One region of the Acidovorax cavernicola genome, then DNA from elsewhere that is predicted to be linked to it. Evidence: riboswitches for the same ligand, from Rfam matches in the RefSeq annotation. Region 1 holds a riboswitch; the other holds the start of a gene.
The links. A riboswitch is a leader RNA that binds a small molecule or an ion and turns the genes downstream of it on or off. The one in region 1 is predicted to bind glycine.
Positions count from the first base shown of each region.

Region 2: linked by a shared signal. The riboswitch ahead of D3H34_RS25310 (D-amino acid dehydrogenase) and the one ahead of gcvT (glycine cleavage system aminomethyltransferase GcvT) in region 1 are both predicted to bind glycine.

Region 1 covers NZ_QXMN01000004.1:81,757-85,126, reverse strand. The annotation lists gene D3H34_RS06350 (MFS transporter) at 1-576, shown strand, start outside; gene D3H34_RS06345 (L,D-transpeptidase Cds6 family protein) at 713-1,183, shown strand; gene D3H34_RS06340 (hypothetical protein) at 1,289-1,825, shown strand; glycine riboswitch at 1,857-1,947, shown strand; glycine riboswitch at 1,960-2,072, shown strand; gene gcvT (glycine cleavage system aminomethyltransferase GcvT) at 2,120-3,292, shown strand; gene gcvH (glycine cleavage system protein GcvH) at 3,363-3,370, shown strand, end outside.
Region 2 covers NZ_QXMN01000043.1:17,374-20,743, reverse strand. The annotation lists gene D3H34_RS25315 (RtcB family protein) at 1-31, shown strand, start outside; gene D3H34_RS25310 (D-amino acid dehydrogenase) at 50-1,357, opposite strand; glycine riboswitch at 1,449-1,555, opposite strand; glycine riboswitch at 1,601-1,691, opposite strand; gene rfbB (dTDP-glucose 4,6-dehydratase) at 1,809-2,885, shown strand; gene rfbD (dTDP-4-dehydrorhamnose reductase) at 2,882-3,370, shown strand, end outside.

The sequences.
Region 1 (3,370 bases):
TGGCGCGCCTTCGGCCTGCTGGTGGCGACCATCGTGGGCTGGTCGATCCCGTACGTCACGGTGCTGTCGATGCTCTCGCTGCGCATCACGCGCGACCTGCACGGCACCAGCTTCCAGGGCGCCGCGGCGCTCACCGCTTTCACTGCGGCTGGCGCCGTGGGCACGCTGGCCGGCGGCTGGCTCGGCGACCGCATCGGGCGCATGGGCACGATCCGCTGCGGCTACCTGCTCGCGCTGCCGGCCATGGCGGGCCTCGTGCTCGCATCGACGCCCGGCATGGCGTTGGCCTGCACCGCGTGGCTCGGCATGAGCATGTTCCTGCCCTTCGCCGCGCAGGTGACGCTCGCGCAGGACTACCTGCCGCGCAACCCGGCCACCGCCAGCGGCATCACGCTCGGGCTCGCGCTCTCGGTCGGCGGGCTGGTGTCGCCGCTGTTCGGCATGCTGTCGGACGCACGCGGGCTCGGCACGACGCTCACGGTGGTGCTGTGCGTGCTGTGCGTCGCGACCGTGCTGGCCTTGCGGCTTCGCAACCGCACGGTGCAGGTGATGACGGGTGAGGCTGCGGCGGCCTGAGTTCGACCTCGCGCTCTGAGCAACAGACCACGGAAATCCGTGGGCGATTCAACGCCACGCGTCCCCTCTTTCACTGCCAGAATCGACGCAAGCTTCGACGTCGAGCCTGACAGAGCAGAAGAAGGAAAAGGACGCCATGCATCGAATCGCCGCCCAAGGTTGCAGCCTCGCCGCCGCCGGCCTGCTGGCCACGGCCGGTTTCGCGGCCACGCCGGGCGCACCGGCGGTACCGGCCACGGCGCCCGCCGTTGCGGCGAACCCCATCGCCAGCCTCGCCGAAGTCGAAACCGCCGTGCGCGCCTGGGCTGCTGCCTGGTCCGCGCGTGACGTGGAGCGCTACCTCGCGGCCTACGCGCCCGACTTCACCCCGGCGCGCGGCCAGACCCGCGAGCGCTGGGAGGCCGACCGGCGCGCCCGCATCACGGGCAAGTCGCGCATCAGCGTGGGCATCGAGGGCTTGGTGATCAGCATCCAGGGCACCTCCGCCAGCGCGCAGTTCCGGCAGGTCTACCGCGCCGATGCGCTGACCGAGACCGACCGCAAGACCCTCGAACTTCAGCGCGTGGGCCCGCGCTGGCTGATCCGCAAGGAGAGCGCGGGCACCTGACACGGACGCATTCGCGCCCCAATCCCCCTGTAGGCAAATGGTTCACGAAGATGTCACCACTTGCAACGATGCTGCAGCCTTCGACCTCCGAAAGCTGTGGCCGCCATGTTCCCCACCAAGACCGAGAAGGCACGCGACGAACTCCAGGCCGGGCAGCGCACGCTCAGCCAGCGTGAGCGCGCGCTGCTGCTGATGGCCGACGGCCGGCGCACGCTGACCGACTTCAGCCCCCTGTTTCCCAGCCGTGTCGAGGCCGAGCAGGCGATCCAGGGGCTGATGCAGCGGGGCTACCTGCAGGAGGCGCGGCCGGCCCCGGTGCCACCCGCTCCCGCCCCCACGCCCGTCCCGGCCGCGGAGCCGATCCAGGTCGCCACGTCGGCCGACAGCTTCGACGGCAAGCGCTCGCTGGCCACCACGCGCATGTTCCTGTTCGACATCTGCGAGCGCATGTTCGTGCGCCGCGACCCGCGCTTCGCCAACCAGATGCGCGACGCCCTGCGCGAGGCCCGCGACCGCGAGGCCATGCTGACCATCGCCGCGCTGATGCTCTCCGAGATCGAGAAGAGCGCCGGCCCCGAGCGCGCCGACTCGCTGCGCGAGCGCATCGACAAGCTGCTGCCGCCGGCCGAAACCGTGCACTGAGCCGTCGGGCCCGGCCGCTCGATCCACTACACTCGTCGGGTCAGGAGAGAGCCCCGCGCGACGGGGCCGCCGAAGGCGCAGGGGTTCCCCGAACGCTCAGGCAAAAGGACTGACAAGACGCCGGCAACCACCGGCGTTTCCTTGCTGGAGAGAGGCCACTGCACCCCGGGTGCAACGATGGCCCACCGAAGGAGCAAACCCCGATCGTGGGGCGAATCTCTCAGGTAAAGCGGACAGCAGGGGTGGCCCGTGGCGTTGCAGCCATGGATTTCGACTGCCCCTTTGGAGTGCCCCGTGGCTGCTTCTTCCGCTTCCGACGCTCAACTTCTCAAGACCCCACTGTACGACCTCCACGTGGAGCTCGGCGCCCGCATGGTGCCCTTCGCCGGCTACGCCATGCCCGTGCAGTACCCCGCCGGCCTGATGGCCGAGCACAAGCACACGCGCGACGCGGCGGGCCTCTTCGACATTTCCCACATGGGCCAGTTGCGCCTGGTCGGCCCCGACGCCGCCGCCGCCTTCGAGACCCTGATGCCCGTCGACGTGGTCGACCTGCCCGCCGGCAAGCAGCGCTACGGCCTGCTGCTGAACGACGAGGGCGGCATCCTCGACGACCTGATGTTCTTCAACGAAGGCAACGGCTCGCTCTTCGTGATCGTCAACGGCGCCTGCAAGGTGGCCGACCTCGCCCACATCCAGAACAGGATCGGCGCGCGCTGCGAGGTGCAGCCCCTGCCTGACCACGCCCTGCTGGCGCTGCAGGGCCCGCAGGCCGCCGCCACGCTGGCGCGGCTGTCGCCCGGCATCGAGCGCTTCGTGTTCATGACCGGCGGCGCGGTGCAGATCGGCGGCATTCCCGCTTTCGTCACCCGCAGCGGCTACACCGGCGAAGACGGCTTCGAGATCTCGGTGGCCGCCAAGGATGCCGAGGCGCTGGCCCGCCTGCTGCTCGCGCAGCCCGAGGTGAAGCCCGTCGGCCTGGGCGCGCGCAACTCGCTGCGGCTGGAAGCCGGCCTGTGCCTGTACGGCAACGACATCGACACCACCACCACGCCGGTCGAAGCCTCGCTCAACTGGGCGATCCAGAAGGTGCGCCGCGCCGGTGGCGCGCGCGAAGGCGGCTTTCCGGGCGCGGCCAAGGTGCTGGCCCAGCTGGCCGCCGTCGCCTCGGGCGCGGCCGGTCACACCGACCACGAGACGCTCACGCGCAAGCGCGTCGGTCTGGTGGCGCTGGAACGCATTCCGGTGCGCGACGGCACGCTGCTGCAATCGCTCGAAGGCCACGACATCGGCACCGTGACCAGCGGCCTGCTCGGCCCCACGGCCGACCGTTGCGTCGCCATGGGCTACGTGGCCGCCGCCTTTGCCGAGCCCGGCACGCGCGTGCAGGCCATCGTGCGGGGCAAGCCGGTGCCGATGGAAGTCTCGACCATGCCCTTCGTGCCGACGCGCTACTACCGCGGCTGATTTTTCAAGCGCCTCGCCGACCCGGCTAGGCTCTGCACCCCGATTCATTTTTTCCACGAGGAGTTTTTTCATGAGCAT
Region 2 (3,370 bases), on a different contig from region 1:
GCTCAAGCCCTGGGTCACGTTCAAGGCATGACCCAGGGCGGGTGCCGTGTCAGCCCAGAGCGGGCTGCACGGCGCGCGACGCGGGCGCCGGCATGCCGGCGAACGTGAAGTCGACCTCGGGCGCCAGTCCGCTCACGATGCGTGCGATCGACTTGCCCGAGCCGCAGGCGTGCGTCCAGCCGAGCGTGCCGTGGCCGGTGTTGAGGAACAGGTTCGGCAGCTTCGTCTTGCCGATCAGCGGCACGTTGCTCGGCGTGGCGGGACGCAGGCCGGTCCAGAACTGGGCGCGCTCGGTGTCGCCGGCGCCGGGGAACAGTTCTTCGACGCGCCGCACGATGGCTTCGCAGCGCACGCGGTTCAGGTCGCGGTCGTAGCCGTTGAGTTCGGCCGTGCCGGCGATGCGCAGACGGTCGCCCGATTCCGACGTGTAGCGCGAGAACACCAGCTTGTATTCATCGTCGGTCAGCGAGACCTGGTGGGCCTTGGAGGCGTCCTTCACGGGCAGCGTCACCGAGTAGCCCTTGGCCGGGTAGATCGGCAGGCGGATGCCCAGCGGCGCCGCGTACAGCGGGCTCAGCGAACCCATCGCGAGCACGAAGGCGTCGCCGCGGATGCGCTGGAAGCGGCCTTCGCTGTCGGTCGCCTCGACGTGGTCGATGCTGCCGCCGGCTTCGCGCAGCGCGGTCACCGTGTGGCTCATGAGGAACTTCACGCCGGCCGCCTCGGCCAGCTTCACGAGTTCGCGCGCGAAGCGGTTGGCGTCGCCCGACTCGTCTTCGGCGGTGTATGTGGCGCCGGCGAGTTGGGGGCGGATGTGGGCGAGGGCGGGTTCGATCCGGATGGCCTCGTCGGCCGAGATCACCTGGCGTTCGCAGCCCAGGGCTCGCATCTGCTCGGCAGGCGCGAGGGCGCCGTCGAATTCCTTCTGCGTCGTATAGAAGTGCAGGATGCCTTGCGTGCGCTGGTCGTAGCTCAGGCCGGTGTCTCGACGCAATTGCTGCAACATGTCGCGGCTGTATGTACCAAGACGCACGATTTGTTCGATGTTATGGCGGGTGCGCGCCGGGGTGCATTCGCGCAGGAACTGCAGGCCCCAGAGCCATTGGCGCATGTCGGCGCGGATGCGGAACAGCAGCGGCGCATCTTCCTTGCCGAGCCATTGCAGCACCTTCAGCGGCGCGCTCGGATTGGCCCACGGTTCGGCATGGCTGACCGAGATCTGGCCGCCGTTGGCGAAGCTGGTTTCGGCGGCCGGGGTGGCCTGCCGGTCGATCACGGTCACTTCGTGGCCGAGTTGCTGGAGGTAGTAAGCCGAAGTCACGCCGAGCAGGCCGGCGCCAAGAACGATCACGCGCATTTCAAGTACCTTTGAGTTTGCAGCGCTTGAACGGCGGGCGTGGAGTGCTATTGAACAAATAGCAAGCAACTGGACGACCGCTGTCCAAGTTGCCGCTCCCCCTGTCCTCGGTACCTGAGAGATTCACCCTGCTGCACCCGCAGCGGGTTTGCTCCTTCGGTGCGCCACATGGCGTGGCGGCTCTCCAGACGGCCGTATCGATGATTTGCAGTACTGACCCCTTGCCGAAGTTCCTGATTTCTTCCTGGAACCTCGTCGGGCCGACCTGAGCGTTTATGGGAGTTTGCGCCTTCGGTAGGGCCTCCGTGGAAGCCCGCTCTCCTGCAGTGGGGGCGATTGTAGGCGGGGTCCGCAAGGCGGCCAACCCCTGTACATCGGCACTGCGCGCCGATGGGATAATTGACTGTTAATTTTCCGTAAAGCAAACTTTTTTCTACAGGCAGGGAACCCCATGATCTTGGTGACCGGCGGCGCAGGCTTCATTGGCGCCAATTTCGTGCTCGACTGGATCGCGCAAGGCGACGAGCCCGTCGTGAACCTCGACAAGCTGACCTACGCGGGCAACCTCGAGACCCTCGCATCGCTCAAGGGCAACGCGAATCACATCTTTGTGCAGGGCGACATCGGCGACAGCGCGCTGCTCGACCGCCTGCTGGCCGAACACAAACCGCGTGCCGTCGTGAACTTTGCCGCGGAATCGCACGTCGACCGCTCGATCCACGGCCCGGAAGACTTCGTGCAGACCAACGTGCTCGGCACCTTCCGCCTGCTCGAGTCGGTGCGCGGCTACTGGAACGCCCTTCCGGCCGACCAGAAGGCGGCCTTCCGCTTCCTGCACGTGTCGACCGACGAGGTCTATGGTTCGCTCTCCAAGACCGACCCGGCCTTCACCGAAGAAAACAAGTACGAGCCCAACAGCCCGTACTCGGCCAGCAAGGCCGCCAGCGACCACCTCGTGCGCGCCTGGCACCACACCTACGGCCTGCCGGTGGTCACCACCAACTGTTCGAACAACTACGGCCCGTTCCACTTCCCCGAGAAGCTGATCCCGCTGATGATCGTCAACGCACTGGCCGGCAAGAACCTGCCCGTGTACGGCGACGGCATGCAGGTGCGCGACTGGCTCTACGTGAAGGACCACTGCAGCGCCATCCGCCGCGTGCTCGAAGCCGGGACGCTGGGCGAGACCTACAACGTCGGCGGCTGGAACGAGAAGCCCAACATCGAGATCGTCAACACCGTGTGCGCGCTGCTCGACGAGCTGAGCCCGCGCGCCGACGGCAAGCCGTACAAGGAACAGATCACCTACGTCACGGACCGCCCGGGCCACGACCGCCGCTACGCCATCGACGCACGCAAGCTCGAACGCGAACTCGGCTGGAAGCCGGCCGAGACCTTCGACACCGGCATCCGCAAGACCGTCGAGTGGTACCTCGCCAACGGCGATTGGGTGCGCAACGTGCAAAGCGGCGCGTACCGCGAGTGGGTCGAGAAGCAGTACGACGCCACGGCGAAGGCTGGCGCATGAAGCTGCTGCTGCTTGGCAAGGGTGGACAGGTCGGCTGGGAGCTGCAGCGCAGCCTCGCGCCGCTCGGCGAGCTGGTCGCGCTGGACTTCGACAGCACCGACTTCCACGCCGACTTCAGCCGTCCCGAGCAGCTGGCCGAGACGGTGCTGGCGGTGCGCCCCGACGTGATCGTCAATGCCGCCGCGCACACTGCCGTCGACAAGGCCGAGAGCGAGCCCGACTTCGCGCGCAAGCTCAACGCCACCTCGCCCGGCGTGGTGGCCGAGGCCGCGCAGCAGATCGGCGCGCTGATGGTGCATTACTCCACCGACTATGTCTTCGACGGCAGCGGCACCCGCCCCTGGAAGGAAGATGACGCGACCGGCCCGCTCAGCGTGTACGGCCAGACCAAGCTCGAGGGCGAGCAACTGGTGGCCAAGCACTGCGCGAGGCACCTGATCTTTCGCACCAGCTGGGTCTACGCCGCACGCGGCGGCAACTTCGCC